4 regions of the Neobacillus sp. Fa239 genome follow, and region 2 is predicted to be linked to each of the others. Evidence: a T-box and tRNA genes for the amino acid it is inferred to sense, from the RefSeq annotation. Region 2 holds a T-box; the other regions hold tRNA genes.
What was found. The T-box of region 2 lies ahead of proS (proline--tRNA ligase). A T-box ahead of a tRNA ligase gene usually reads a tRNA of that ligase, here a tRNA-Pro.
Positions count from the first base shown of each region.

Region 1: it encodes a tRNA-Pro, which carries the amino acid that the T-box ahead of proS (proline--tRNA ligase) is inferred to sense. The anticodon was not compared.
Region 3: it encodes a tRNA-Pro, which carries the amino acid that the T-box ahead of proS (proline--tRNA ligase) is inferred to sense. The anticodon was not compared.
Region 4: it encodes a tRNA-Pro, which carries the amino acid that the T-box ahead of proS (proline--tRNA ligase) is inferred to sense. The anticodon was not compared.

Region 1 covers NZ_AP041611.1:3,586,884-3,594,517, reverse strand. The annotation lists rRNA gene ACZ5XR_RS17500 (16S ribosomal RNA) at 1-100, shown strand, start outside; rRNA gene ACZ5XR_RS17495 (23S ribosomal RNA) at 298-3,235, shown strand; rRNA gene rrf (5S ribosomal RNA) at 3,365-3,481, shown strand; tRNA gene ACZ5XR_RS17485 (tRNA-Val) at 3,491-3,566, shown strand; tRNA gene ACZ5XR_RS17480 (tRNA-Leu) at 3,605-3,686, shown strand; tRNA gene ACZ5XR_RS17475 (tRNA-Gly) at 3,703-3,777, shown strand; tRNA gene ACZ5XR_RS17470 (tRNA-Leu) at 3,783-3,868, shown strand; tRNA gene ACZ5XR_RS17465 (tRNA-Pro) at 3,883-3,959, shown strand; tRNA gene ACZ5XR_RS17460 (tRNA-Ala) at 3,980-4,055, shown strand; tRNA gene ACZ5XR_RS17455 (tRNA-Met) at 4,083-4,159, shown strand; tRNA gene ACZ5XR_RS17450 (tRNA-Ser) at 4,178-4,270, shown strand; tRNA gene ACZ5XR_RS17445 (tRNA-Tyr) at 4,292-4,376, shown strand; tRNA gene ACZ5XR_RS17440 (tRNA-Trp) at 4,380-4,453, shown strand; tRNA gene ACZ5XR_RS17435 (tRNA-Leu) at 4,469-4,550, shown strand; gene ACZ5XR_RS17430 (helix-turn-helix domain-containing protein) at 5,034-7,361, shown strand; gene ACZ5XR_RS17425 (glycine C-acetyltransferase) at 7,564-7,634, shown strand, end outside.
Region 2 covers NZ_AP041611.1:2,004,091-2,011,724, forward strand. The annotation lists gene ACZ5XR_RS09525 (PepSY-associated TM helix domain-containing protein) at 1-354, shown strand, start outside; gene ACZ5XR_RS09530 (TetR/AcrR family transcriptional regulator) at 391-1,011, opposite strand; gene ACZ5XR_RS09535 (ABC transporter ATP-binding protein) at 1,150-1,875, shown strand; gene ACZ5XR_RS09540 (ABC transporter permease) at 1,872-2,927, shown strand; gene ACZ5XR_RS09545 (cupredoxin domain-containing protein) at 2,974-3,843, opposite strand; T-box leader at 4,205-4,422, shown strand; gene proS (proline--tRNA ligase) at 4,612-6,042, shown strand; gene ACZ5XR_RS09555 (GNAT family N-acetyltransferase) at 6,269-6,829, shown strand; gene ACZ5XR_RS09560 (CaiB/BaiF CoA transferase family protein) at 6,855-7,634, shown strand, end outside.
Region 3 covers NZ_AP041611.1:4,469,823-4,477,456, forward strand. The annotation lists gene ACZ5XR_RS22120 (glucose-1-phosphate adenylyltransferase) at 1-1,044, opposite strand, end outside; gene glgB (1,4-alpha-glucan branching protein GlgB) at 986-2,932, opposite strand; tRNA gene ACZ5XR_RS22130 (tRNA-Glu) at 3,621-3,692, opposite strand; tRNA gene ACZ5XR_RS22135 (tRNA-Ser) at 3,703-3,793, opposite strand; tRNA gene ACZ5XR_RS22140 (tRNA-Asn) at 3,801-3,872, opposite strand; tRNA gene ACZ5XR_RS22145 (tRNA-Ile) at 3,908-3,984, opposite strand; tRNA gene ACZ5XR_RS22150 (tRNA-Gly) at 3,989-4,062, opposite strand; tRNA gene ACZ5XR_RS22155 (tRNA-His) at 4,071-4,146, opposite strand; tRNA gene ACZ5XR_RS22160 (tRNA-Phe) at 4,173-4,248, opposite strand; tRNA gene ACZ5XR_RS22165 (tRNA-Asp) at 4,255-4,331, opposite strand; tRNA gene ACZ5XR_RS22170 (tRNA-Met) at 4,335-4,408, opposite strand; tRNA gene ACZ5XR_RS22175 (tRNA-Ser) at 4,451-4,543, opposite strand; tRNA gene ACZ5XR_RS22180 (tRNA-Ile) at 4,562-4,638, opposite strand; tRNA gene ACZ5XR_RS22185 (tRNA-Met) at 4,671-4,747, opposite strand; tRNA gene ACZ5XR_RS22190 (tRNA-Ala) at 4,769-4,844, opposite strand; tRNA gene ACZ5XR_RS22195 (tRNA-Pro) at 4,863-4,939, opposite strand; tRNA gene ACZ5XR_RS22200 (tRNA-Arg) at 4,949-5,025, opposite strand; tRNA gene ACZ5XR_RS22205 (tRNA-Leu) at 5,061-5,149, opposite strand; tRNA gene ACZ5XR_RS22210 (tRNA-Gly) at 5,155-5,229, opposite strand; tRNA gene ACZ5XR_RS22215 (tRNA-Leu) at 5,244-5,328, opposite strand; tRNA gene ACZ5XR_RS22220 (tRNA-Lys) at 5,363-5,438, opposite strand; tRNA gene ACZ5XR_RS22225 (tRNA-Thr) at 5,449-5,524, opposite strand; tRNA gene ACZ5XR_RS22230 (tRNA-Val) at 5,563-5,638, opposite strand; rRNA gene rrf (5S ribosomal RNA) at 5,648-5,764, opposite strand; rRNA gene ACZ5XR_RS22240 (23S ribosomal RNA) at 5,894-7,634, opposite strand, start outside.
Region 4 covers NZ_AP041611.1:222,804-230,437, reverse strand. The annotation lists gene ACZ5XR_RS01105 (MFS transporter) at 1-217, shown strand, start outside; gene bioB (biotin synthase BioB) at 321-1,313, opposite strand; gene ACZ5XR_RS01095 (biotin transporter BioY) at 1,334-1,933, opposite strand; gene ACZ5XR_RS01090 (DUF6904 family protein) at 2,235-2,984, opposite strand; gene ACZ5XR_RS01085 (hypothetical protein) at 3,258-3,470, shown strand; gene ACZ5XR_RS01080 (hypothetical protein) at 4,210-4,455, shown strand; tRNA gene ACZ5XR_RS01075 (tRNA-Ile) at 4,808-4,881, opposite strand; tRNA gene ACZ5XR_RS01070 (tRNA-Gly) at 4,888-4,961, opposite strand; tRNA gene ACZ5XR_RS01065 (tRNA-Phe) at 4,978-5,053, opposite strand; tRNA gene ACZ5XR_RS01060 (tRNA-Asp) at 5,060-5,136, opposite strand; tRNA gene ACZ5XR_RS01055 (tRNA-Met) at 5,140-5,213, opposite strand; tRNA gene ACZ5XR_RS01050 (tRNA-Ser) at 5,240-5,332, opposite strand; tRNA gene ACZ5XR_RS01045 (tRNA-Ile) at 5,341-5,414, opposite strand; tRNA gene ACZ5XR_RS01040 (tRNA-Met) at 5,429-5,502, opposite strand; tRNA gene ACZ5XR_RS01035 (tRNA-Ala) at 5,521-5,593, opposite strand; tRNA gene ACZ5XR_RS01030 (tRNA-Pro) at 5,618-5,694, opposite strand; tRNA gene ACZ5XR_RS01025 (tRNA-Arg) at 5,704-5,780, opposite strand; tRNA gene ACZ5XR_RS01020 (tRNA-Leu) at 5,815-5,903, opposite strand; tRNA gene ACZ5XR_RS01015 (tRNA-Cys) at 5,950-6,023, opposite strand; rRNA gene rrf (5S ribosomal RNA) at 6,151-6,267, opposite strand; rRNA gene ACZ5XR_RS01005 (23S ribosomal RNA) at 6,366-7,634, opposite strand, start outside.

The sequences.
Region 1 (7,634 bases), 1.6 Mb from region 2:
GTTTTGTCCTAGGAGCCAGCCGCCTAAGGTGGGACAGATGATTGGGGTGAAGTCGTAACAAGGTAGCCGTATCGGAAGGTGCGGCTGGATCACCTCCTTTCTAAGGATATAAGCTGGACATAAGAGCCAGACAAGTTTCACGTTCTTTGTTTGTTTAGTTTTGAGAGAGCAATTCTCTCAGAGCTTTTTTTATTCGTTCTTTGAAAACTAGATAATCGTAATGAAGAAGTCAAGTAAAACATCGAGTTAATCGCCATTTTAGTTTTTCTCTCTATTTAATTAGAGGTAAATCTTTTAGGTTAAGTTAGAAAGGGCGCACGGTGAATGCCTTGGCACTAGGAGCCGATGAAGGACGGGACTAACACCGATATGCTTCGGGGAGCTGTAAGTAAGCTTTGATCCGGAGATTTCCGAATGGGGGAACCCACTGCTCGTAATGGAGCAGTATCTTTATCTGAATACATAGGATATTGAAGGCAGACCCGGGGAACTGAAACATCTAAGTACCCGGAGGAAGAGAAAGCAAACGCGATTCCCTGAGTAGCGGCGAGCGAAACGGGAACAGCCCAAACCGAAAGGCTTGCCTTTCGGGGTTGTAGGACACTCAACATGGAGTTACAAAGGAACGGGGTAGATGAAGCGATCTGGAAAGGTCCGTCATAGAAGGTAAAAGCCCTGTAGTTGAAACTTCGTTCCCTCCTGAGTGGATCCTGAGTACGGCCGGACACGTGAAATCCGGTCGGAAGCAGGGAGGACCATCTCCCAAGGCTAAATACTCCCTAGTGACCGATAGTGAACCAGTACCGTGAGGGAAAGGTGAAAAGCACCCCGGAAGGGGAGTGAAATAGTTCCTGAAACCGTGTGCCTACAAGTAGTCAAAGCCCGTTAATGGGTAATGGCGTGCCTTTTGTAGAATGAACCGGCGAGTTACGATCCCATGCAAGGTTAAGTTGAAGAGACGGAGCCGCAGCGAAAGCGAGTCTGAATAGGGCGTATTGAGTATGTGGTCGTAGACCCGAAACCAGGTGATCTACCCATGTCCAGGGTGAAGTCCAGGTAACACTGGATGGAGGCCCGAACCGACGCACGTTGAAAAGTGCGCGGATGAGGTGTGGGTAGCGGAGAAATTCCAATCGAACTTGGAGATAGCTGGTTCTCTCCGAAATAGCTTTAGGGCTAGCCTCACGTTGTTAGAGTCTTGGAGGTAGAGCACTGTTTGGACTAGGGGCCCTCATCGGGTTACCGAATTCAGACAAACTCCGAATGCCAAAGACTTATCCGTGGGAGTCAGACTGCGAGTGATAAGATCCGTAGTCAAAAGGGAAACAGCCCAGACCACCAGCTAAGGTCCCAAAGTATACGTTAAGTGGAAAAGGATGTGGAGTTGCTTAGACAACCAGGATGTTGGCTTAGAAGCAGCCACCATTTAAAGAGTGCGTAATAGCTCACTGGTCGAGTGACTCTGCGCCGAAAATGTACCGGGGCTAAACGTATCACCGAAGCTGTGGATTGACACCATTAGGTGTCAGTGGTAGGAGAGCGTTCTAAGGGCGTTGAAGCCAGACTGTAAGGACTGGTGGAGCGCTTAGAAGTGAGAATGCCGGTATGAGTAGCGAAAGATGAGTGAGAATCTCATCCACCGAATGCCTAAGGTTTCCTGAGGAAGGCTCGTCCGCTCAGGGTTAGTCGGGACCTAAGCCGAGGCCGAAAGGCGTAGGCGATGGACAACAGGTTGATATTCCTGTACCACCTCTTTATCGTTTGAGCAACGGGGGGACGCAGGAGGATAGGGTAATCGCACTGCTGGATATGTGCGTGTAAGCAGTTAGGCTGGTGAATAGGAAAATCCGTTCACCGTGAAGGCTGAGCTGTGATGCCGAGGGAAATAGAGTACCGAAGTTCCTGATTCCACACTGCCAAGAAAAGCCTCTAGCGATGATATTAGGTGCCCGTACCGCAAACCGACACAGGTAGGCGAGGAGAGAATCCTAAGGTGAGCGAGAGAACTCTCGTTAAGGAACTCGGCAAAATGACCCCGTAACTTCGGGAGAAGGGGTGCTCATTGAGGTGAATAGCCTCGATGAGCCGCAGTGAATAGGCCCAGGCGACTGTTTAGCAAAAACACAGGTCTCTGCGAAGCCGCAAGGCGAAGTATAGGGGCTGACGCCTGCCCGGTGCTGGAAGGTTAAGAGGAGGGGTTAGCGTAAGCGAAGCTCTGAATCGAAGCCCCAGTAAACGGCGGCCGTAACTATAACGGTCCTAAGGTAGCGAAATTCCTTGTCGGGTAAGTTCCGACCCGCACGAAAGGCGTAACGATCTGGGCACTGTCTCAACGAGAGACTCGGTGAAATTATAGTACCTGTGAAGATGCAGGTTACCCGCGACAGGACGGAAAGACCCCATGGAGCTTTACTGTAGCCTGATATTGAATTTTGGTACAGCTTGTACAGGATAGGTAGGAGCCTGAGAAACCGGAGCGCCAGCTTCGGTGGAGGCGTCGGTGGGATACTACCCTGGCTGTATTGAAATTCTAACCCGCACCCCTCATCGGGGTGGGAGACAGTGTCAGGTGGGCAGTTTGACTGGGGCGGTCGCCTCCTAAAGAGTAACGGAGGCGCCCAAAGGTTCCCTCAGAATGGTTGGAAATCATTCGCAGAGTGTAAAGGCATAAGGGAGCTTGACTGCGAGACCTACAAGTCGAGCAGGGACGAAAGTCGGGCTTAGTGATCCGGTGGTTCCGCATGGAAGGGCCATCGCTCAACGGATAAAAGCTACCCTGGGGATAACAGGCTTATCTCCCCCAAGAGTCCACATCGACGGGGAGGTTTGGCACCTCGATGTCGGCTCATCGCATCCTGGGGCTGTAGTCGGTCCCAAGGGTTGGGCTGTTCGCCCATTAAAGCGGTACGCGAGCTGGGTTCAGAACGTCGTGAGACAGTTCGGTCCCTATCCGTCGTGGGCGCAGGAAATTTGAGAGGAGCTGTCCTTAGTACGAGAGGACCGGGATGGACGCACCGCTGGTGTACCAGTTGTCTTGCCAAAGGCATCGCTGGGTAGCTATGTGCGGACGGGATAAGTGCTGAAAGCATCTAAGCATGAAGCCCCCCTCAAGATGAGATTTCCCATAGCGTCAAGCTAGTAAGATCCCTGAAAGATGATCAGGTTGATAGGTCAGAGGTGGAAGCGTGGCAACATGTGGAGCTGACTGATACTAATCGATCGAGGACTTAACCAAATAGAAAAGCGGAGGCGACTGTTCAACTTCGAGAGAAGTTAGGAGCCGAAGCTAGACAGATTACCTCGTTTTTACGAAAACTTCTTCTGTATTATCTAGTTTTGAGGGAACGATCTCTCAAGTAAATAGTCTGGCAATAATGGCGAGAAGGTCACACCCGTTCCCATCCCGAACACGGAAGTTAAGCTTCTCAGCGCCGATGGTAGTTGGGGGCTGTCCCCCTGTGAGAGTAGGACGTTGCCAGGCTGTATAAATGGAGGATTAGCTCAGCTGGGAGAGCATCTGCCTTACAAGCAGAGGGTCGGCGGTTCGATCCCGTCATCCTCCACCATAACTTTTTCACTAAAGTGAAAATAATCTTCAATATATGCGGGTGTGGCGGAATTGGCAGACGCACCAGACTTAGGATCTGGCGCCGCAAGGCGTGGGGGTTCGACTCCCTTCACCCGCACTTTTAATTCACATATGCGGAAGTAGTTCAGTGGTAGAACACCACCTTGCCAAGGTGGGGGTCGCGGGTTCGAATCCCGTCTTCCGCTCCATTCTTGCCGGGGTGGCGGAACTGGCAGACGCACAGGACTTAAAATCCTGCGGTAGGTGACTACCGTACCGGTTCGATTCCGGTCCTCGGCACTGGTTTAATTTTTCGGGAAGTAGCTCAGCTTGGTAGAGCACTTGGTTTGGGACCAAGGGGTCGCAGGTTCGAATCCTGTCTTCCCGACCAGCAGTTCTTTTAAAGTAAATGGGGTCTTAGCTCAGCTGGGAGAGCGCCTGCTTTGCACGCAGGAGGTCAGGGGTTCGATCCCCCTAGACTCCACCAACTAAGTTTTGAATCAAATTATGTTATGGCGGTGTAGCTCAGCTGGCTAGAGCGTACGGTTCATACCCGTAAGGTCGGGGGTTCGATCCCCTCCGCCGCTACCAATTAATTTTAAAAATAATGGAGGAATACCCAAGTCCGGCTGAAGGGATCGGTCTTGAAAACCGACAGGCGGGTTAAACCGCGCGGGGGTTCGAATCCCTCTTCCTCCGCCATTATTTTTTTTGTTTATATTTGGAGGGGTAGCGAAGTGGCTAAACGCGGCGGACTGTAAATCCGCTCCCTCAGGGTTCGGCGGTTCGAATCCGTCCCCCTCCACCATTTAGGGGCATAGTTTAAAGGTAGAACTAAGGTCTCCAAAACCTTCAGTGTGGGTTCGATTCCTACTGCCCCTGCCAAGCTATTAATTATTTGCCGGTGTGGCGGAATTGGCAGACGCGCACGACTCAAAATCGTGTTCCTTCTGGAGTGTCGGTTCGACCCCGACCACCGGTATCACTTAAAAGGGTAAAACTTTTAAAGGTCAATGCTTTGAGCAATCAAGGTATTGACCTTTTTTCGTTTTTAGTGTCCTAAAGTGTTTACCAACCGTGTGGACAACAAATTTAGTTTATTCAATATCTTTAAGCCTGTATTTCTTAAAGGGGAATAAAGAAATTGAACAATGCAAGAAAAATGAAAAGGGTAAAAGCAGCACTTGAAGAAAAAACTATAACGGAGTTGTATAATGACTTTCAGTTTAATAATCGTATTAAGAATTTGTCTGAAATGACAATCTTGTTCAATGACCAAAATTTAATTCATTTTTAAGGTTTACTGATAATTTAAATGCTGCTGCATTTGATTAAAAGATAGGGGATCAATATATTATCGCACCTAAATGAAAAGGATTGAGGGATACAGCAACTACGGTTAACGGCTCTAGTCTATTCTTTATGTACTTGGCACATTTTTAATCTAGTCCTAAGGTGGATGTTCATGAACCGGCCAATAAGAGATAATTCTTATCAAATAAGTTTACAAAACATTGAATATTATTCTCCGCATATTTATATAGGAATCGAGATTCTCCTTGTGATAAGGGGAGAAATTGAGGTTACGGTTAATCAACATTCCTGCCATTTAGCTGAAAATGATCTTCTGCTGATTAACGCCAATGATATATGCTCTATTAAGGGGAATAAGGAGAATGTGGTCTTATCGTTACAAATTCCTTTGGATTTAATCGAGCGGCCTTATCCGGATATTCATGCGTGTCGTTTTAACTGCACTTCATCCAAAGAGGATAACGGGCTATATCTGCTTTTTGATCAAATTCGCCAACTAATGGCGAAAATCTTGATTGCCCACTACCAAAAGCAGGATGGAAGTGAAATCGAGATTAACGGACTGATTTTTCAATTAGTTACACTGTTGATTCGAAATTTTAAAACTACGCATCTTGAAAGTAATCAATTCACCGAAATGAAGGATGAAAGAATTAGAGAGATTCTAGCTTTTATCGAAAAAAATTATCGTAAACCGATATCATTGCAGGAAATTGCTAAAGAGCAGTATTTGTCTATTTACTATTTGTCGCGCTATTTCAAGCAGGAAGTTGGGGCTAGTTTCTCCCAATATGTCAAAAATGTCCGTTTGAAATCAGCGATGCATGAGCTCCTTTATACCGGTTATAATATTTCCCAGATTTCGGAGAATTGTGGTTTTCCCAATGTAAAAGCATTTAATATGGCTTTTAAAGAAATGTACCAGCAAACGCCTACTGAATATCGCAGCATGCATAAAGTGGAACCGATGGATGTCGAGGAAGTGAAACATGAAACCGAACAATATACATTATTGCAATCTCCCAACTTTTTAATGGAAATCAGTAAATATATTTCTGGAAATGAGAAGAGCACCACCCCGATGGAACCGGCTGCTTCGGTGGTACATGTGGAATTGCCGCTTGAGCCCATTTTTATCAGAGAAAAAGCCTTAAAGTTACTGGTAATTGGGCAGCTGGAATATGCATTGAATGAAGAAGTGAAGGCGGAATTAAAGTTAATTCAAGAGGAACTTAGATTTGAATATATTTATTTTACGAACCTTTTTTCGGACAGTTTTGCGATGACAACGCCACTCTATCAAATAGGCGGACAATTTTATCAGGTGGATGCCTTATTTAGCCTTTTTCAACAATTAGGATTGGTTCCTTTCATTCGTTTGGAAGTTGAAAAGGAAGTGGCAAGCAGCTCTGATTACCTTAAGAAGCTCGATGAATTTTTACAGCATAGTATTAGTTATTTTGGCAGTAACTTTGTAGGAAAATGGCGATTTGAACTGGTTTTCACGGAATGCGGCGAAACAGCAAAGAGCTTTTATCAAGATTTTTATCAAACTGTAAAAAAGCGAGCTCCTGCCGCAAAAATAGGTCTTCATATGCCGTTTTCTTTAAGAAAGGCTATAACCGTTCCTGCTGCTGAATTTTTAAATCAAATTTTCGACCGTTGCGAGCTGATCTGCTTCACCTGCAATCCGAATGAAGAAGTGGATTTTAACGATATGGATAATCATACTTTTGAAGGAGTAAAAAATTATGCAAAGAAAGAAATCATCCAATTAAAGGAAAGCCTAGCGTCTGTGGGTTTAGGGGAAATTCCGATTTTTCTTACTGATTGGAATACACTTTATGGAAATACGATGGATTTGAGCGGCACTTTTTTCCGGTCTGCTCTTATTTTTAAAGAAATGTTGGATGTAATGAAGGAAATATCCGGTTTAGGATTCTGGATTGATACCCACTCATTGGAAAAAAATAATCTGGATCAAGACCATATTGCCATGAATGGAATTGCCCTCCTGTATTATTATCAAATTAAACGTCCTGCTTATTTTAATCTTCAACTGATGGCAAAAATGACCTTGCGGATTTTAGTGGAAGGCCCGGATTTTGTATTGGCAATGGGGGAAAATGGCTACCAATTAGCCGTTTATAACCCTTCCTATATCAATCCATCTTATTCGGTAGAAAGCTTCTTTTTGCATTCCATCACAAAGGAAAAGAAAGTGGTTATTTCTGGCCTCCCTCCTGGGCGTTATCAAATTCGTAAGCACATCCTTGATCAAAATAACGGCGAATTTTATATTAACTGGATAAATTTACAGCATCAGGATATTTATGATCAGGAGATTATTTCTTTTATTAAGCAGGGAACCCACCCTGATTTGCAAATTTATGAGGAAACAGTGAAATCGGAGCTTTATTTACAATCCACTCTGACCTTTAATGCTTTTCATCTCTTTGAAATAAAGCCATTAAGTTAAAACTTAATGGTCTTTTTTTGTGGTTAATTTTGACGAAAATGTGAAGAAGGGCAAATATAAGAGATACACGCAACAAATATGGCAATGTAAGTCGATAAAATTCGATTTAAACTAAATACATGAAAACGTTTCCAGTTTGGTTTCTGCTTCTTAAACGGATTTGAGGTTTTTACTGAAAAGTATATTTATGGAGGTTTGCACGATGTCAAGAAAAGTTTTAGAAGATATATTAACTCCCCAGCTGCAAGAGCTACGCGAGAAAGGACTATATAA
Region 2 (7,634 bases):
CAACCGGGGCAATTCTATCAAGGACAAAATGGGCAAGGGAATTCAGCTGGCTCAGGCCAAGCATCAGGTCAGTTCCAAGGTCAAGGAAGTAATGGGCAATTCCAAGGTCGTGGAAGTTTTCGTGGAAATGGAAATTTTAATGGTTTTAGAAGGAATGGGGGAGCCCAAGGAATCTTAGGAACCATCCGCAACCTTCATGAAGGAAGAATCGGCAATACCGATGTAAAATGGCTCCTTGATCTCGTTGCAATTGCAATGATGGCTTTAACCGGGACAGGGGTGTATTTATCCATCAATGTTCTTAGAGCGGAAAGAAAAAGAAAGAAGCATCATGGAGAAATTGATGTAAATTAAGAGAAAGGGCTGTCGATTAAATCGACAGCCCTTTCTTTAGAAGTCAGCCTTATTTATTTGGCCTATTTGGCTGCTAATAAAATGAATGAATTTTAAATAAACAGTCGCCATTTCTTCAGGGGAGTGCGGCATATCTGTTTCCAGCCAATGCTCAATAAGTCCAAAAATGGCGGATGTCCCAATCGCAGGCAAATATTCTTGAACAATGGAATCCAGTCCGTTATTACTGGTTTGCGGTTTGATTACTTTATTATAGAAATTCGCCTTAATCATTTCCTTCATTTTCTTAGGGAAAGCCGGGTCTCCATTTGGTCCTAATAAGACTTTAAAAAAACGACCGTTACCTTGCAGATATTGAAGAATTTGAATCAATACAGGGTATGGTTGTCTGTTGGTAATAGACTCAACGATTCCAAAAGGGTTTATTCGTCGAATGACCTCGCTAAATCCTTCAAGCAGTTCGTTCTGGATCTGCTCCATTAAGTCATATTTATCCCGAAAATGAAGATAAAAAGTGCCTCGATTTAATTCCGCTCTGGCTGTCAAATCGCGAATTGTAATACTTTCAAATCCTTTTTCCTCAATTAACTCAGCAAGCACATCTTTCAATAATTGGCGGGTGCGAGCTGCCATTTGCTGATGGACTTTCTCAGACATCGTTTCCATACTCCTTTTGTAGGATTGAACATTTTTCAATTTATTGTTGATTGTATTTCATGTAAATCCATTGTAATCTGAACACATAGGAACGGTCAACACGGTGTTCATTAAGTGAAATGAAGAGGAGGTTACATCATGAAACCGACCATTCAAGTCGAACAGGTCACGAAAAGCTTTGGAAAAAAGCCCGTATTAAAGGATATCAACCTTACTATTCCTAAAGGGCAATTATTTGGCTTAATTGGGCCGTCAGGGGCAGGGAAGACAACATTGGTCAAAATGATCGTAGGGATGGAGAAAGCGGATCGAGGTTCCATTCTTGTTTTGGAAAAACAAATGCCAAACCTCGCTTTATTGCAGGAAATTGGTTATATGGCGCAATCTGATGCCCTCTATGTAGAATTAACCGGGGAGGAGAATCTGAAATTCTTTGCCTCATTGTATAAACTGCCAAAGGCAGAACAGAAAATGCGAATGGCGTATGCAGCCGGGTTAGTCAACCTTACCGACGATCTCAAGAAACGAGTATCCACCTACTCAGGAGGAATGAAACGGCGGCTATCACTCGCCATTGCCTTAATACAGGATCCGAAAATCTTGATTTTGGATGAGCCTACTGTCGGAATTGATCCAGAATTAAAATTATCCATCTGGGCAGAGCTGCTACGGTTAAAAAATGAAGAGGAAAAAACGATTATTGTGACCACACATGTCATGGATGAGGCTGAAAAATGCGATGTAGTGGCGATGGTTCGCGATGGCCGTATTTTAGCTAACGGCACACCAAATGAATTAAAGGCTGTCTATGAAACGGACGATTTTGATGAGGTATTCTTACGGGCCGGGGTGAAAAAACCATGAGAATACTAGCCTTAATCAAACGAATTTGTCAGCAGATGTTCCGGGACAAGCGAACCTTGGCATTACTTTTTGTTGCGCCGCTAATCATTTTAACCCTGATGTACTTTTTATTTAATGGCAATACCGTTAATCCTACGTTAGGCGTAAGGAATATCGATCATCAAATTGTAAAAGGTTTAAAGGATTCAAAAATTAAAGTGAAGCAGTATGATAAAGTGTCCAGTAACACCGTTGTTAGTGATAATCTTGACGGCTTGCTTCAAATGGATAATGGCACCTATCAATTAACCTTAAAGAATGCGGACCCAGCAACTGCCAAAGCCCTCCAATTGAAGGTGAACCAGGCGGTTGCCACATTTGCCCAAGCGAACATGATGAAACAGCTGCTGGTACATGTGAGTCTTCCGAATAAAAGTATTGAAACAAAATATGTTTATGGGAACAAAGACACTGTCTATTTTGATGTCTTAAGTCCGATTTTAGTCGGATACTTTGTTTTCTTTTTCGTCTTTATTATTTCAGGGATCGGCTTATTGCGGGAGCGGACTACCGGGACGCTAGAGAGATTGTTGTCGACACCGATTCGCAGAGTTGAAATTGTAATCTCGTATTTGGTGGGTTACGGAATATTTGCGGTTCTTCAAACCCTAATCGTTGTTTTCTATGCGATTAAGGTCTTAGATATTGTCCTTGTAGGTTCGATTTGGAGTGTGGTCATCACTAATCTACTCCTGGCCTTAGTCGCACTTTCTTTAGGAATTTTATTATCAACCTTTGCCGCATCAGAATTTCAAATGATCCAATTTATCCCGATCGCGGTTATTCCGCAAGTCTTTTTTGCCGGTATCTTTCCGCTTGAAGGAATGGTCAATTGGCTGCAAGCCGTTGCAAAAATCATGCCGATGTATTACGCAGGTGACGCATTGAAAGGTGTCATGTACAAAGGGATGTCACTCGGGGATATTAGCGGTGATCTTTTAGCCTTAATCATCTTTGCTGTAATTTTTGTTGTTCTTAACATTTTTGCATTGAAAAAGTACAGGAAATTATAAAAGCGAAATTAAGGGTCAGACCATTGGTCTGACCCTTTGTTTATAATTATTCAACAATGACAGTCCCCTTAAACATCTCCATTCCGCAACTAAAGGTATATTCACCTGTTTTGGAAGGGGTAAATTGGAGATTCGTGGTCCCAACATTTAAATTGACATTATTAATATTAAATTCAGGCATTGTGAATGTAGATAAGCAGCTATTTTCGAGTGGATTCTCTATCGTCAATTTAACTGGAACGCCTTTTTTGACATGAATGATATTCGGGCTGTAACCGGATTGAGTCACCTGCATTTTTATGGTTGGAGCTGCCTGTGCCGTCACATCGACCTCCGTTTGAGTCGCTGTCTGACTTGTGGTAGCAGTAGTATTGTAAGTTGGTATTTTAACAAGGTCACTGCTATATAAAAATAAAAATAAGGCAATCAGAACTGCACCAGCTGATAATATGGCAAAAGGTGAAATTTTCAAGGTATCGATGGAAAACTTATCATTGGTTTCTACTATTATAAATAAAATGACGAGTCCGATAATGATTACTGATAATCCCAGTAAAATTCCTAACATGATTGACGGATTTTCAAATTTCATCATAACCCCAAGCATCGAACCCATTAACCCGCTCATGATACTGGAAAGGAGTCCATCGAGAATCGCCATGAGTCCGATTGGCTGCCCGGCTAGTAAGCCAATTATGAATCCAATGATGATACTAACTCCGCTGGAAAGAAACATGACACCGGAAAAGACGCCAAGAAGGTATCCGGACATGAGGCCAGCTACCATCGCAATGGCCATCGCAATTATCATTCCGGACATGCAGCTTAATTTCTGTTTTTCACGGTGAACAAGATAAATAGAATAGCCGGTCATAAGACTGACCATAACAGCCGAAAAAATTGATAGAATATTCATAGAAAAATCTCCTTAATTACAATATAAGAATATTATAAATGTAAAAATCGCCTGCCGATTTCGATTTTGGGAGAGTTTTATGAACATTACAAGTATCCTAGTCTTCTTTATCGAGTGTATTTTTAAAAATTCGCTTTAATGTTTCATTTTGCATTTTTATATAGTCGAGAAGAAATTTTTTCTCTTCATCTTCTTATTTTTTTATTCATCCTGTTCTTCTTTTTTCATGTTTTCACTCCGAAAAATATAATTAATTGCATTTTAACCGATAAGGAATTCAGTTTAAAGCAGTTTTCAGAAAAAAATTCCAACGCAGGAATTGACTTTTTCTGTCGAGAAACATATAATATCCTCAAATACATTTGAAACAATGACGGGGATTAGTAAAATGACAGCGTCTTACCTAGAGAGGAAACCGGTTGGTGCAAGGTTTCTTAGACCATCATTTGAACCTGCCTCCGAGTTCTGTATCGGATTCTTTTTGAAGATACAAGCGGATCGATTCCGTTATCATGGTGAGAGTTTAAAGCAATTGCTTTATTAATTTAGGGTGGTACCGCCAAGGCCTTGGTCCCTTTTTGGGATCAGGGCCTTTTTGTATTTTTGTTGATTGGAGCGGAGGGCACTCGACTCCTGCGGGATAGAGAGGTCACGGGAGACCCCGCAGGCGCCTAATGCGCCGAGGAGGCTCCCGGACCTCCCCGCGGAAAGCGAGTGCCTGGAGCGGAAATCAACAGGTAATATTTTTAAAAATAAGAGGTGTCAAAAATGGCAAAGGAATTTGTAAAAGATGTTACCGCCATGGACGAGGATTTCGCCCAGTGGTATACCGATGTTGTCACAAAAGCAGACTTAATTGATTATTCAAGCGTGCGCGGCTCGATGATTATTCGTCCGTATGGCTATGCTTTATGGGATAATATTAAAAATGAATTGGACAGACGAATCAAAGAAACAGGGCATGAAAATGTGTATATGCCATTGTTTATACCTGAAAGCCTGCTTCAAAAAGAAAAGGATCATGTCGAGGGCTTTGCTCCTGAAGTGGCATGGGTTACTCATGGCGGTTCTGAAGAGCTGACGGAAAGATTGGTGGTTAGACCAACATCTGAAGTGCTTTTCTGTGAGCATTACAGCAATATTATTCATTCCTATCGTGACCTTCCAAAGCTTTATAACCAGTGGGCAAATGTGGTCCGTTGGGAAAAAACGACCCGCCCATTCTTACGAACATTAGAATTTTTATGGCAGGAAGGACACACCGCCCATGCAACCGATGAGGATGCCATGGAAGAAACGATTAAAATGCTGAATGTCTACGCAGCGATTTGTGAAGAGATACTTGCAATACCAGTTGTTAAAGGGCAAAAAACCGAAAAGGAAAAATTCGCAGGAGCGAAAGCAACCTTTACGATTGAAAGCTTAATGCATGATGGAAAAGCGCTGCAGTCAGGTACATCTCACCACTTTGGCACCGGGTTTGCCGAAGCGTTCGGCATTCAATACACGGACAAAGAAGGAAAGCTGCAATATGTCCATCAGACATCATGGGGCTTCACAACTAGAATCATCGGCGCCTTAATCATGGTGCATGGAGATGACCGCGGTTTGGTAATTCCTCCAAAAGCGGCTCCAACTCAAGTGATGATTGTGCCAATCGCACAGCATAAAGAAGGCGTTCTTGATTTTGCCTATGATTTGAAAAAATCACTTTCGAATGTTGCACGTGTTGGTATTGATGGCAGCGACAAAAAGCCTGGCTGGAAATTCAATGAATATGAAATGAAGGGGATTCCAGTTCGTTTAGAGGTTGGACCAAAAGATATCGAGAACAAACAAGTTGTGTTAGTCCGTCGTGATACGTTGGAAAAAGTGGTTGTACCTATGGATCAGCTCGAAACAAAGCTTGTGGAATTACTTGATGATATCCAATCAAATTTATATAACAAAGCGTTGAATCACCGTGAAGACAGAACAACGGTTGCCGTGACTTTTGATGAATTTAAGGAAACATTGGAGTCAAAAGGCGGCTTCATTAAATCCATGTGGTGCGGCGATTTAGCCTGTGAGGAAAAAATTAAAGAGGAAACAAGCGCAACCTCCCGTTGTATTCCATTTGCACAGGAAAAAGTTGCTGATACTTGCGTTTGCTGCGGAAAACCAGCGGATAAGATGGTTTATTGGGCAAAAGCGTATTAAAAATCTTATTTTGAGGGGCTCTTCCATAAAAGGAGGGCTCTTTTTTATGGAATTTTGCGAAATTTGAACAAGACAATATATTTTATCGGCGAATCAAGAGTGTTTATCGGCGGATTATTGCTATTTATCGGCGAATCATTCATATTTATCAGCGAATCGTATTTGAAGAAGAAAGGACTTTCTCTTTTTTTGGAGAATTTCTAAATTATGGAGAGGAGATTAAAAAATGAAACCAATACTACTAGATTTTCCTGAAGAATTTCATACTGAAAGATTACTCATCCGGAAGCCTATGCCTGGTGATGGAAAAACCGTTTACAAAGCAATCCAGGCTTCAATAAATGAACTTAAACCTTGGATGCCTTGGGTACATAAGAACCAGACGGAAGAGGATACGGAAGTAAACATTCGCGAGGCCCATGCGAAATTTTTAACCCGTGAAGACCTAAGGCTTCACCTTTTTGATAAAAAAACAGGCGAATTTATCGGGGCGTCCGGTTTACACCGAATCAACTGGGATGTGCCTCGGTTTGAAATTGGCTATTGGATTGATACCCGCCACAGTGGAAAGGGGTATATTACCGAAGCAGTTGCAGGAATCACTCAATTTGCTTTTGAGAGCTTGAAGGCAAGGCGTGTGGACATCCACTGTGATTCAAAAAATATGAAAAGCCGGGCGATTCCGGAAAAATTGGGGTTTACTCTTGAAGGAATCTTAAAAAATGCCACCCTTTCTGGAGATGGAAAGGAAGTAAGAGATATGTGTGTTTTTTCAAAAATAGTTTAGTGGAGAGATTTAAGGGAGTTAATTTATGTCACTTTTAACTCATTTAAAGATTTTAGATTTTTCTACATTATTACCTGGTCCATTCGCTTCGTTGCTTTTAGCCGATTTAGGCGCAGAGGTAATTCATGTGAAAAAAAACGGATATGTTGATGAATTGGGAACTGATCAATACCTGAACCGCTCGAAAAAGTCGATTACACTGGATTTAAAAAAGGCGGAATCGATTGAGGCAGTCAAGCGAATAGTGAAAGAATATGATATCGTGTTAGAGCAATTTCGCCCCGGTGTCATGGACCGGCTGGGTTTAGGATATGAAGAGCTTAAAAAAGTTAATCCCCGCCTTATTTATTGCTCTATTACAGGATTTGGCCAGACTGGTCCTTACAAGGATCGTCCAGGACATGATATTAATTTTTTGGCATTGGCAGGTGTGTCAAGCTACTCCGGTACAAAGGCAGGGGGGCCGGCACAAAATGGAACGCAAATGGCTGATCTTGCGGGCGGTTCTCTGCATGCTGTCATTGGCATATTGTCTGCTGTGATTTACCGTGATCGAACAGGACAAGGGCAGGCGATCGTTATTAGCATGACGGATTGCAGCTTTTCCCTAAATGCATTATGGGCACCTGGTTATTTTAATGGCGGGGTAAATCCTGAACCGGAAGAAACGTTGTTGAATGGCAGGAGCTTTTATGGTTTTTATGAAACCAGTGATGGAAGGTATTTTTTGGTCGGAAGCCTGGAACCTCAATTCCGGAAGCAATTATGTGTGGCAATCGGAAGGGAAGACTTATATGAAATAAGC
Region 3 (7,634 bases), 2.5 Mb from region 2:
TGGAACAATCGCTTTCTCAATAAATACATTCTCACCGATTATCGCATCTGGCATGATAACGGACTCTTTAATGATGGACCCTTTTCCTACACTAACTCCTTGGAATAAAACCGACTTCTCAATTTCTCCTTCAATCGAGCAGCCCTCATTAATCAATGACTCCTTAATTACCGCCTTTTGCGAAATATACTGAGGCGGTTGATTCGGATTCACCGAATAGATTTTCCATCCATGGTCAAATAAATCCAGATCACATTTCTCATTTAATAAATCCATGTTGGCTTCCCAAAGACTATGTACCGTTCCAACATCCTTCCAATAGCCTTTAAATGGATATGCATATAATCTCTTTTTTTCCTCTAGTAATAATGGGATAACATCTTTACCAAAATCATGACTTGAATAAGGATTCCGTTCATCCATTTCTAAATATTCCTTCAGTATATTCCAACTGAAAATATAAATTCCCATTGAAGCAAGGTTATTTTTAGGGCTGCCTGGCTTTTCCTCAAACTCTGTTATCCTCATATCCTTATTCGTACTCATAATCCCAAAGCGGCTTGCCTCTGCCCATGGAACTTCTATTAGGGAAATTGTCACATCGGCACGTTTTTCAATATGATATTCCAGCATACTCTCATAATTCATCTTGTAAATATGATCGCCTGAAAGGATTAATACATATTCAGGCTGGTATTGCTTTAGATAATTAAGATTTTGATAGATGGCACTCGCTGTTCCTGTATACCACTTTACCTCTGAGGATTCACTGTACGGGGGTAAAACGGTTACCCCTCCATCTTTACGGTCAAGGTCCCAGGCACTGCCGATGCCGATATAAGAATTCAATAAAAGTGGTTGATATTGAGTCAAAACCCCCACTGTATCAATCCCGGAATTCGAACAATTACTTAAAGTGAAATCAATAATCCGATACTTTCCTCCAAAAGGGACAGCCGGCTTCGCAAGTTCCTTTGTCAGCGAATTAAGTCTGCTTCCTTTCCCTCCTGCCAACAGCATGGCTACGCACTTTTTCTTTCCCATTTCCTTTTCTCTCCTTTCGTTTTTTGACGGGCCTTAAGATCTGAAAACCGAAGGGTGGAATCGTCACATTAACCGAATATGGTTTACCATGATAGGGCTCATCCGTTGATACGATGGTTCTTTTATTCATTAACCCCGCACCACCAAATTCCACTTGATCACTATTAAAAATTTCTCGATATTCCCCTTTAGCCGGAACGCCAATTCGATAATTTTGATAATTGCAGCCTGTAAAATTCCCGATAATAATTAAAAAATCACCTTGTTTTTTTCCTCTGCGGATAAAGGAATAAATCGATTGCCCGCAATTATCTGCATCAATCCATTCAAAACCGTCCCATAAATGATCCAATTCATATAACGCTTTTGAACGTTTATATAGCTTTGTTAATTGTTTAACATATTCATTTAATGATTGGTGCATGTCATATTCCAGTAAGTTCCAATCCAGCTGTTCCTTATCTTTCCACTCAGCAAATTGCCCTAATTCAAACCCCATAAACAATAACTTTTTCCCGGGGTGGGCAAACATATACCCAAGCAATAGCCTCAGCTGTGCAAATTTCTCCCAATACTCCCCTGGCATTTTATCTAGTAATGATTTTTTCCCATGTACCACTTCATCATGAGAAAGGGGCAGCATAAACGTTTCTGAAAAAGCATATAAAAGGGAAAAAGTAACCTTTGAATGGACCTTTGACCGAGAATAAGGCGCTGTTTCCATGTATTCAAGAATGTCATTCATCCAGCCCATATTCCATTTATAATCAAAGCCCAGTCCACCGTGGTTGACGGGAACAGTCACTTGAGGAAAGTCAGTGGAATCTTCCCCTATCATTAAAAAGGAAGGATCATGATCATGAATTTCTTTATTAAGCTTTTTCAAAAAATTTATTCCAAATGGATTTTCCTGCTTACCGGATGAATTTGGCCAATAGATGATATTCGCAACTGCATCCATCCTAAACCCATCAATATGGTAATATTTCATCCAAAAAAAGGCATTTGAAATGAGGAAACTTTGAACCTCGCCTCTTCCTAAATCAAAATTAGCCGTTCCCCAAACATGATTTTCTCTGTCATTAACATCATTATAGGAATAAATATGTGTGCCATCGAAGCGATATAAACCATGTGCATCCTTACAAAAATGTCCTGGTACCCAATCAAGGATTACGCCTATTCCATGCTGGTGACATTGGTCAACCAAATACATAAAATCCATAGGCTCTCCATATCTTGATGTAACAGAAAAATATCCTGTTCCCTGGTATCCCCATGAACCATCGAATGGATGCTCAACAAGGGGAAGTATTTCAATATGTGTAAATCCATGCTCAATAACATAGGGGATTAGTTCCGCAGCAATTTCTTTATAAGTAAAGAAATCACCATTCTCCTTCTTCTTCCATGACCCCAAATGCACTTCGTAAATAAGTGATGGCTCAGAAAGGAAGTTCTTTTTTCCCTTTTGATTCATCCAATATTCATCTTGCCAATCATATTCCTCAAATGAATAGACGACCGAAGCTGTATTGGGTCTCACTTCTGAATAAAAGGCATACGGATCTGCTTTTAATATGATTTCTCCAGCTGATGTGAAAATTTCATATTTATAAATTCTCCCTGCAAGATCCTCATTCACAACGAGAATCCAGACACCTTCATCATTTACCTTTTGTAATTCATATCCCTTACCGTTCCAGTTATTAAAATCCCCTACCAGCCTTACCATGTGAGCATTAGGGGCCCAAACACAAAAACGTGTATACACTTTGTCGGTTTCTTTAAAGATATGAGCGCCAAAAAGCTGATGACTTTGGAAATAACTTCCTTCATGAAATAAATGCAACTGATATTCAGTAGGAAATATTGTATTTACCGCCATGGCTCTCCTCTTCCCAAATGAATTATGTATTTCAAAGTTAAATTATAATTCCTACTTCCCAATATTCCTCGAAATACTTTTTTATCTTTTCTGACAATTAACTATTTTATTTTACATCTTTTCCGATAATCCGACGGGATTCAACAATAATTGACAAAGAAATTAACTTAACTCGACAAATGTTCTCAAAAAAAATATTTTTGTTCTTTAGAAGAATGCGCTTACAAATAAAGCTGCTAGATTAAATGAATCATGATTCATTAAAATAATGGGATTTTTTTTCGGAAGTGTTAGGGGATTATGATGGTGAGATGAGGTTTAGGGGATTAGGGAATCTTCTTATTTACCAATACTCCTACTTAAATGATGATTCGGGCATTTGGAAGTTGCTCTATTGACCAAAACCCCTTCTGAGATGATGATTCGGGCAATTGGGAGTACTCCTATTTACCAAAACCCCTGCTAAGATGATAATTCGGGCAATTGGGAGTCCTTCTATTGACCAAACCCCCTGCTAAGATGATAATTCGGGCAATTGAGAGTCCTTCTATTGACCAAACCCCCTGTTGAAAACAAGATTCGGGCATTAGGAAGTCTACCTATTAACCAAAGCTCCTCATAATATGAAGGTTCAGGCAATAAAACCAAACAAAAAACCTGATGATATACTATCATCAGGTTTTTCGTATGACCCCTACGGGATTCGAACCCGTGTTACCGCCGTGAAAGGGCGGTGTCTTAACCGCTTGACCAAGGGGCCAATAAATTTATGGCAGAGAAGAAGGGATTCGAACCCTCGCGCCGGTTACCCGACCTACACCCTTAGCAGGGGCGCCCCTTGAGCCACTTGGGTACTTCTCTATAAAGGCTCCGCAGGTAGGACTCGAACCTACGACCGATCGGTTAACAGCCGATAGCTCTACCACTGAGCTACTGCGGAATAGTGGAAAGTTATTTTACTATTGCCAAAAACTATGGTGGGCCTAAATGGACTCGAACCATCGACCTCACGCTTATCAGGCGTGCGCTCTAACCAGCTGAGCTATAGGCCCATATTGGAGCGGGTGATGGGAATCGAACCCACTACATCAGCTTGGAAGGCTGAGGTTTTACCAGTAAACTACACCCGCAAAATTAATGGGGCGACTGATGGGAATCGAACCCACGAATGTCGGAACCACAATCCGATGCGTTAACCACTTCGCCACAATCGCCATGATATTAAATCTAAAAAATTAAATGGTGGCTCAGGACGGAATCGAACCGCCGACACAAGGATTTTCAGTCCTTTGCTCTACCGACTGAGCTACTGAGCCAACATATGGCGGTCTGGACGGGACTCGAACCCGCGACCTCCTGCGTGACAGGCAGGCATTCTAACCAACTGAACTACCAGACCAAATTGCGGAGGCAGGATTTGAACCTGCGACCTTCGGGTTATGAGCCCGACGAGCTACCAGACTGCTCCACCCCGCGATAATAGAAATGAAACTTAACATTGCTGAAGTTTAAATAATATGGCGGAGGAAGAGGGATTCGAACCCCCGCGCGGTTTAACCCGCCTGTCGGTTTTCAAGACCGATCCCTTCAGCCGGACTTGGGTATTCCTCCATATTATATGAAAATTACTGGTGGACCTTGTAGGACTCGAACCTACGACCGGACGGTTATGAGCCGTCTGCTCTAACCAGCTGAGCTAAAGGTCCAAGTTAAAGTACAATTTAATTCTAATTTCATTTGGTAGCGGCGGAGGGGATCGAACCCCCGACCTTACGGGTATGAACCGTACGCTCTAGCCAGCTGAGCTACACCGCCAAAGTATCAATGAAATTTAATTGGTGGAGTCTAGGGGGATCGAACCCCTGACCTCCTGCGTGCAAAGCAGGCGCTCTCCCAGCTGAGCTAAGACCCCAATATATAGTGAAGTAGATGGTCGGGAAGACAGGATTCGAACCTGCGACCCCTTGGTCCCAAACCAAGTGCTCTACCAAGCTGAGCTACTTCCCGTAAAAATAATGGCGCGCCCGAAAGGAGTCGAACCCATAACCTTCTGATCCGTAGTCAGACGCTCTATCCAATTGAGCTACGGGCGCATTATTTATAAGTGATTTTGTTATCGAAAAAACACTGGTGCCGAGGACCGGAATCGAACCGGTACGGTAGTCACCTACCGCAGGATTTTAAGTCCTGTGCGTCTGCCAGTTCCGCCACCCCGGCAAATATGGAGCGGAAGACGGGATTCGAACCCGCGACCCCCACCTTGGCAAGGTGGTGTTCTACCACTGAACTACTTCCGCATAATTGATTTAAATGGTGCGGGTGAAGGGAGTCGAACCCCCACGCCTTGCGGCGCCAGATCCTAAGTCTGGTGCGTCTGCCAATTCCGCCACACCCGCATATTGAAAGTTATTTTGCTTTCACAAAAAACTCTGGTGAGCCATGAAGGACTCGAACCTTCGACCCTCTGATTAAAAGTCAGATGCTCTACCAACTGAGCTAATGGCTCAAAAAATAAATGGTGCCGGCTAGAGGACTTGAACCCCCAACCTACTGATTACAAGTCAGTTGCTCTACCAATTGAGCTAAACCGGCAATTATTGAAGATTATTTTCACTTTCGCGAAAAAATCATGGTGGAGGATGACGGGATCGAACCGCCGACCCTCTGCTTGTAAGGCAGATGCTCTCCCAGCTGAGCTAATCCTCCATTTATACAGCCTGGCAATGTCCTACTCTCACAGGGGGACATCCCCCAACTACCATCGGCGCTGAGAAGCTTAACTTCCGTGTTCGGGATGGGAACGGGTGTGACCTTCTCGCCATTATTACCAGACTATTTATCAGACACTATTTTATTATAATGTCTTTTTAGATTTTTTCAAGAGGAAATTTATAAAAATTTCATTCCCTCAAAACTAGATAATGCAGAAGAAGTTTTCGTAAAAACGAGGTAATCTTAAAATTGGTTAAGTCCTCGATCGATTAGTATCAGTCAGCTCCACATGTTGCCACGCTTCCACCTCTGACCTATCAACCTGATCATCTTTCAGGGATCTTACTAGCTTGACGCTATGGGAAATCTCATCTTGAGGGGGGCTTCATGCTTAGATGCTTTCAGCACTTATCCCGTCCGCACATAGCTACCCAGCGATGCCTTTGGCAAGACAACTGGTACACCAGCGGTGCGTCCATCCCGGTCCTCTCGTACTAAGGACAGCTCCTCTCAAATTTCCTGCGCCCACGACGGATAGGGACCGAACTGTCTCACGACGTTCTGAACCCAGCTCGCGTACCGCTTTAATGGGCGAACAGCCCAACCCTTGGGACCGACTACAGCCCCAGGATGCGATGAGCCGACATCGAGGTGCCAAACCTCCCCGTCGATGTGGACTCTTGGGGGAGATAAGCCTGTTATCCCCAGGGTAGCTTTTATCCGTTGAGCGATGGCCCTTCCATGCGGAACCACCGGATCACTAAGCCCGACTTTCGTCCCTGCTCGACTTGTAGGTCTCGCAGTCAAGCTCCCTTATGCCTTTACACTCTGCGAATGATTTCCAACCATTCTGAGGGAACCTTTGGGCGCCTCCGTTACTCTTTAGGAGGCGACCGCCCCAGTCAAACTGCCCACCTGACACTGTCTCCCACCCCGATGAGGGGTGCGGGTTAGAATTTCAATACAGCCAGGGTAGTATCCCACCGACGCCTCCACCGAAGCTGGCGCTCCGGTTTCTCAGGCTCCTACCTATCCTGTACAAGCTGTACCAAAATTCAATATCAGGCTACAGTAAAGCTCCATGGGGTCTTTCCGTCCTGTCGCGGGTAACCTGCATCTTCACAGGTACTATAATTTCACCGAGTCTCTCGTTGAGACAGTGCCCAGATCGTTACGCCTTTCGTGCGGGTCGGAACTTACCCGACAAGGAATTTCGCTACCTTAGGACCGTTATAGTTACGGCCGCCGTTTACTGGGGCTTCGATTCAGAGCTTCGCTTGCGCTAACCCCTCCTCTTAACCTTCCAGCACCGGGCAGGCGTCAGCCCCTATACTTCGCCTTGCGGCTTCGCAGAGACCTGTGTTTTTGCTAAACAGTCGCCTGGGCCTATTCACTGCGGCTCATCGAGGCTATTCACCTCAATGAGCACCCCTTCTCCCGAAGTTACGGGGTCATTTTGCCGAGTTCCTTAACGAGAGTTCTCTCGCTCACCTTAGGATTCTCTCCTCGCCTACCTGTGTCGGTTTGCGGTACGGGCACCCAATATCATCGCTAGAGGCTTTTCTTGGCAGTGTGGAATCAGGAACTTCGGTACTATATTTCCCTCGGCATCACAGCTCAGCCTTCACGGTGAACGGATTTTCCTATTCACCAGCCTAACTGCTTACACGCACATATCCAGCAGTGCGCTTACCCTATCCTCCTGCGTCCCCCCATTGCTCAAACGATAAAGAGGTGGTACAGGAATATCAACCTGTTGTCCATCGCCTACGCCTTTCGGCCTCGGCTTAGGTCCCGACTAACCCTGAGCGGACGAGCCTTCCTCAGGAAACCTTAGGCATTCGGTGGATGAGATTCTCACTCATCTTTCGCTACTCATACCGGCATTCTCACTTCTAAGCGCTCCACCAGTCCTTACAGTCTGGCTTCAACGCCCTTAGAACGCTCTCCTACCACTGACACCTAATGGTGTCAATCCACAGCTTCGGTG
Region 4 (7,634 bases), 1.8 Mb from region 2:
GCCAGAACAAATCGGTGCTTCAGCTGGTTTGTTAAGAACTTTTATGTACATGGGGGCTTTGATTTCTTCTGCTGCAAATGGACTATTTTTAAAACCCGAAGCAATGACAGCAGGCATGCACAAAATAGCGATATTTGGCGGTGTCATTAGCTTTATTCTAATCATGATCACCTTATTAGACCGTTCCTTAGGGAGAGTCGGCCTTAAAAATCATTAAAAAATTTGAGGGTCCGAGAAACATTCTCGAACCCCTCTTCTTATTCTTTAATCCTCTAAAGTGACTCTACCTACGTTGATTACTACTTCTTGCTGCTAATTCACTATGAATTAACGGTTTCATTTACAAATTCAACTTCAAATCCTAAATCAGCCAGCATTTGATGATCTGCCGTGCTTTCTTGCCCCGCCGTTGTTAAGTAATCGCCGACAAAAATAGAATTTGCTGCATATAATCCAAGTGGCTGAAGACTTCGTAAATTGACTTCACGTCCCCCAGATATTCGGATTTCTTTCGTTGGATTCACATATCGCATAAGCGCCAGTACTTTCAAGCAATACCTTGGATTTAGTTCATTTGTGCCTTCAAGCGGTGTACCGTCTATTGCATGAAGGAAATTAACGGGAATGGAATCTGCATCCAAGATCCTTAGACTAAACGCCATATCAACAACGTCTTTTTTCGTTTCCTTCATCCCGACGATTACCCCTGAGCAAGGAGAGATACCTGATTCTTTTACAAGTTGAACGGTATTAACCCGGTCCTGGTAAGAGTGGGATGTTGTGATGAATTCATGGTGGTTTTCTGAAGTGTTTAGATTGTGATTATATCGGTCTACTCCAGCTTCTTTCAGCATTGCCGCTTGTTCAGGTTTCAGTAGTCCAAGGCAGGCACAAATCTTTAAATTATATTTGTCTTTTATTTCCTTTACAGCTGAAACAACTTGATCAACCTCATGGTTACTAGGTCCCCGGCCACTGGCGACGATACAATAAGTCCCAACATTAAGCTGGTTTGCTTGTTCGGCACCTTTTAGGATCGTATCTTTATCGACCATGCGATACTTTTGAATAAGCGCTGAAGAGATGCTTGATTGTGCACAATAACCGCAATTCTCAGGGCATAGACCTGATTTTGTATTGATAATCATATTAAGCTTTACCTTATTGCCATAATAATGGTGACGAATGAGATAAGCACCTTGTAAAACCTCAAGTAATTCGAAATCCGAGGAATTTAAAATACTTAACGTTTCCTCTTTTGAAATTTCATTTCCCTTTAACACGTATTGCGCCAATTCCTTCCACTTGCTCATATAATCCCTCCTTTCTAGAATTAACCTGCGTTCTTTATGTTTTTAAATTGGCTGCGTGATAATAAAGTGCGTTCTAAACGATGTCCCATTATCCCTGCAAAAATTGCTAAAATAATATCTTTTGGAAGTGGGACAACCATCCATAACCAGGCCATTTTATATGTAAATCCTTCTGGTGCTGCAAACCAAAGTTTATAGGCTGCATACATCCAGTTTGTTCCGAAAACATAGTTGACCGCCATTCCTGCTAATGCTGCAAAAATAAATACTCCAATAGTTTTCTTTCCTTTTTCAATTAAGTAACCGGTTACAAACGCAGTGAAAATAAAAGAAACAATAAAACCAAAAGTCGGGCTGATCACCGAAACAAAGCCAGCTCCAAATTTTGCAAAAACCGGAACACCTACTAATCCAACAAGACAGTAAACAGTCATGGAAATAGCTCCTAATCTACTGCCAAGTACTACACCTGCTAAAATAGCAAAAAAGGTTTGGAGCGTAATGGGCACTCCCCCCACTACCATAAAAGGTGCAATCGATGTTATGTTTGCACCAATCGCCATTAAGGCAACGAACATTCCTGCAAACGTGATATCAGTCGTTCTTAGCTTCATCCTCATCCCCCCAAATTTTTACTCTAAATAAAGAATAATAGTTTTTATGTTTATATGTCAACCGAGAATCATTTTTGGTTAACACAATGCGGATTTAATGGAGTCAAAGGAAGCCGACCGAAAAAAGGCCAACCCTCACAACGTTAAATCATTGAGGATTGACCCTAAAATTATGATTTATTGTTACATATGGAAAAACATTGGAAACTAACTCCTATTTTATCTGCCTTTTTAAAAAGCCCCTACTCATTTAGCATGAAAAAGGGGCCCTCTTCAAGGAGTTCCCCAATAAAATATCTAGTGTCTGTCACCATTCGATTTCTTCTGGATAATCAACTAATGATTGAATATTGATCATGGAACAATTGTATTCTCTTACTGCTTCCATTACGGCGGTTTTTACCTCTTGATATTCTTTTCCTTGCTCAGCAATTCGTTTGCACATTATCGTAATGTTTTTTAAACGTTTCTCCTTGTTCATGTCGATGAATTTACAATTTAGTTCATCTAAATATAGGGTTGCATAGTGGCTAAACCAAGTATAATCAATGTTCATTAATTTTATCGTACGGCTCCACGATGTTTCTGGGATGGTTTCTTTAATACAATTAGCTATCGCAGCTTGAAGTCCTCTAACATGAGCAATGGCAGGATCCCATATATTTCGATACTCTAAAATGAAATCGTAGCTCTGCTTTGCCTGTTTTTTCGCATAAAGTCTAACGAAATCATTTAGTGCCATTGTCACAAAAATCAGCTCGGGCCATAATACATTGAAAGCATAATAGACATTTTTATCATTAGTGACAACAGATAAATGCTTCATGATATCCTGATTCATTCCGTTATGAACAAACTCTATCTCTCGATTCCCCATAATGGCATGGCTGATATCATAACATACTCCAAGGATTCTCAGGAGGGCTCCTTCAAAGCCTGACCAATCATTCTCATCTCCCACTATTGTGTGAAGTGATTCGTTTAGCCCCTCTAAATCCAATCTGTCTCCGTAAATGGTGACCCCGGTAAAATTAGGTGTATTTTTTAGAAAAATCATTGTTTTACCTCATTTTTTTATTAAATCTATAAATGTTTACAACGTTTAATAGGTATACAAGCGAGACAGGGTAGAAACCGTCTCCATTTTGTTGAATCCTTATGAATTTTTGTAGAATCCTCTTCAATATTTGTAGAATCCACCTAAATTTTTGTAGAATTCCTTTGCCACAAATTTTTATGCTTCATTTGGTACCAGGCACCCTTTGTTTATCCACTCAGCAAAAATCCCCCTACTTACAAACACCATACCGGACCAAGATTGTTTCCTAAGTTGCTCAATAAAAGTGCTAGTGCACATGGATTTATCGTGAATGATTTTGATTACATCCGTCATGAAGCCGATAATCAATTACACGAATGGGTATTGGAAGGTAAAATAAAAAGCAAGGAAACAATTATTGAAGGATTTGAAAATACCGTACCAGCTTTTTTATCATTATTCGAGGGTGGAAATGTTGGTAAACTTCTCGTTAAGGTCGATTAATTTAGTGTTTCGTTTCCCTAAGTAAAGGAGAGGAAACGGGAAGAAGTTAGAGATTATATAAGACAGAACAGATTAGAAAATAAAATTTCAGTCCCTGAAAATGGAAATATTATTGAAAAAGATAGGATTTATATGGGAAAATCGAAAGGAATTTTGTTTATAGAATAGGCTTTAAATCAATATGATTCTTACCGGATTTGATATGTCCTTCATGTACTTTATGAAGGACATATTCTTTGAGTAGAACCGGTTATAGGTGATTTTACGAATAAATCATCCACTGATTCGGCAGCTTCATTTGTTCTTCCTCACCATATACATCCTTAACAGATGGCATTGTGAAATTTGACTGCATAGATTAGTAAATAATCATTAATTAGGAATTCTACATAGTTTATGGGAGTGGTATTTAGGATGGATTCATTTAGGAGGTATCTGTAAAAAGTCGTAAAAAAGTGAAAATATCATCAAAGATTATCTTCAATCTGTTCATGGTTTCCTTACTTAATTTGATCAATCAAAAGACGTAGAATTTAAAAAATTACATCACGAGAATATAAGCGAGTACATTTCATTTTTGAAAAACAATAACCGTTCGAAGCCGAAAACCATTAATACAAAATTGCAGCCTTCATATAAATATAATAACTGGTATTGTCCGAAGTGGTATCCAGAGATGTTAGAAGCACACATTGCTAATTGCCGTGGAATCGAAATAAGATTTTGGAGGGAATTGACAATGAAAGTAAAATATAAAGACGATAGAATATACGGACAAGGTTTAACAGATTTCCCTTATCAGGAAGGTGACTATGTAACGATTGTTGTTCGCTATTGGACAGTTAAAGAGGACGATGAAGATATTTATTATCATGGCCATATTACACAATTAGAGGACGAAAGGGTAGGTTTTTGGGCTGTTTTAGATGATGACCCCAATCAGGAAGAATTTTTTCAATTTTGGAGATATAGAAGCGGTCTTTGACGGTGATAAAATCCCCTTTCTTGGTGAATGGACTAAACGTAAAGAATAGTTGCAAACAGTTGCATTAAAACAATAAAAGCCTACTCATTACGAGTGGGCTTATTTTTCGTTATCTAACCTAATTACTAAAAATAACGAATGATTATATAATTTTAAAAAAGGAAGATTGTAGTTATTAAAGATTGAATGCCATTTTCCATCACCTGGGAATTCACAATGAAAGTAAGGTACATATCCAATCGTTTTTTACATTTACTCGCCTTAGAGGATTCGAACCTACGATCGAGCGTTTAACAGTCGTTTGCTCTACCACTGAGCTACTGCGGAACAAAGAATATATATTTTATTATGATGGGCCTAAATGGACTCGAACCATCGACCTCACGCTTATCAGGCGTGCGCTCTAACCAGCTGAGCTATAGGCCCTTTATATGGAGCGGGTGATGAGAATCGAACTCACAACATCAGCTTGGAAGGCTGAGGTTTTACCACTAAACTACACCCGCATTATAAAAAGGATCATGGTGGCTCAGGACGGAATCGAACCGCCGACACAAGGATTTTCAGTCCTTTGCTCTACCGACTGAGCTACTGAGCCAACAAATGGCGGTCTGGACGGGACTCGAACCCGCGACCTCCTGCGTGACAGGCAGGCATTCTAACCAACTGAACTACCAGACCATATTGCGGGGGCAGGATTTGAACCTGCGACCTTCGGGTTATGAGCCCGACGAGCTACCAGACTGCTCCACCCCGCGATAATAAAAGATGAAAATAAAATTTATGGCGGAGGAAGAGGGATTCGAACCCCCGCGCGGTTTAACCCGCCTGTCGGTTTTCAAGACCGATCCCTTCAGCCGGACTTGGGTATTCCTCCATATAAAATGGACCCTGTAGGACTCGAACCTACGACCGGACGGTTATGAGCCGTCTGCTCTAACCAGCTGAGCTAAGGGTCCATTGATATTTTTTATAGCGGCGGAGGAGATCGAACCCCCGACCTTACGGGTATGAACCGTACGCTCTAGCCAGCTGAGCTACACCGCCAATTTCATAAAAAATAAATGGAGCCTAGCGGGATCGAACCGCTGACCTCCTGCGTGCAAAGCAGGCGCTCTCCCAGCTGAGCTAAGGCCCCATGTTGTTATTGTAATCCTTCGACTGGTCGGGAAGACAGGATTCGAACCTGCGACCCCTTGGTCCCAAACCAAGTGCTCTACCAAGCTGAGCTACTTCCCGATCTATTAATGGCGCGCCCGAAAGGAGTCGAACCCATAACCTTCTGATCCGTAGTCAGACGCTCTATCCAATTGAGCTACGGGCGCATTATTGAAAGTTATTTTGCTCGCGCAAAAAACTTGGTGCCGAGGACCGGAATCGAACCGGTACGGTAGTCACCTACCGCAGGATTTTAAGTCCTGTGCGTCTGCCAGTTCCGCCACCCCGGCGAAATCTATTTATCTGTTCTAATCCAAAACCCAACATTTATTTAATTGGAGGCAGCAACCGGATTCGAACCGGTGGTAAAGGTTTTGCAGACCTCTGCCTTACCACTTGGCTATGCCGCCGCCTTATTTTATGGAGCGGAAGACGGGATTCGAACCCGTGTTACCGCCGTGAAAGGGCGGTGTCTTAACCGCTTGACCAAGGGGCCAACTAAAAAATCACAAAAATAATAGCCCCAAAGGGGCTTTAGCCTGGCAACGTCCTACTCTCACAGGGGGACAGCCCCCAACTACCATCGGCGCTGAGAAGCTTAACTTCCGTGTTCGGGATGGGAACGGGTGTGACCTTCTCGCCATTATTGCCAGACTATTTACTTGAGAGATCGTTCTCTCAAAACTAGATAATACAGAAGAAGTTTTCGTAAAAACGAGGTAATCTGTCTAGCTTCGGCTCCGCTTTTCTATTTGGTTAAGTCCTCGATCGATTAGTATCAGTCAGCTCCACATGTTGCCACGCTTCCACCTCTGACCTATCAACCTGATCATCTTTCAGGGATCTTACTAGCTTGACGCTATGGGAAATCTCATCTTGAGGGGGGCTTCATGCTTAGATGCTTTCAGCACTTATCCCGTCCGCACATAGCTACCCAGCGATGCCTTTGGCAAGACAACTGGTACACCAGCGGTGCGTCCATCCCGGTCCTCTCGTACTAAGGACAGCTCCTCTCAAATTTCCTGCGCCCACGACGGATAGGGACCGAACTGTCTCACGACGTTCTGAACCCAGCTCGCGTACCGCTTTAATGGGCGAACAGCCCAACCCTTGGGACCGACTACAGCCCCAGGATGCGATGAGCCGACATCGAGGTGCCAAACCTCCCCGTCGATGTGGACTCTTGGGGGAGATAAGCCTGTTATCCCCAGGGTAGCTTTTATCCGTTGAGCGATGGCCCTTCCATGCGGAACCACCGGATCACTAAGCCCGACTTTCGTCCCTGCTCGACTTGTAGGTCTCGCAGTCAAGCTCCCTTATGCCTTTACACTCTGCGAATGATTTCCAACCATTCTGAGGGAACCTTTGGGCGCCTCCGTTACTCTTTAGGAGGCGACCGCCCCAGTCAAACTGCCCACCTGACACTGTCTCCCACCCCGATGAGGGGTGCGGGTTAGAATTTCAATACAGCCAGGGTAGTATCCCACCGACGCCTCCACCGAAGCTGGCGCTCCGGTTTCTCAGGCTCCTACCTATCCTGTACAAGCTGTACCAAAATTCAATATCAGGCTACAGTAAAGCTCCATGGGGTCTTTCCGTCCTGTCGCGGGTAACCTGCATCTTCACAGGTACTATAATTTCACCGAGTCTCTCGTTGAGACAGTGCCCAGATCGTTACGCCTTTCGTGCGGGTCGGAACTTACCCGACAAGGAATTTCGCTACCTTAGGACCGTTATAGTTACGGCCGCCGTTTACTGGGGCTTCGATTCAGAGCTTCGCTTTTAAGGCTAACCCCTCCTCTTAACCTTCCAGCACCGGGCAGGCGTCAGCCCCTATACTTCGCCTTGCGGCTTCGCAGAGACCTGTGTTTTTGCTAAACAGTCGCCTGGGCCTATTCACTGCGGCTCATCGAGGCTATTCACCTCAATGAGCACCCCTTCTCCCGAAGTTACGGGGTCATTTTGCCGAGTTCCTTAACGAGAGTTCTCTCGCTCACCTTAGGATTCTCTCCTCGCCTACC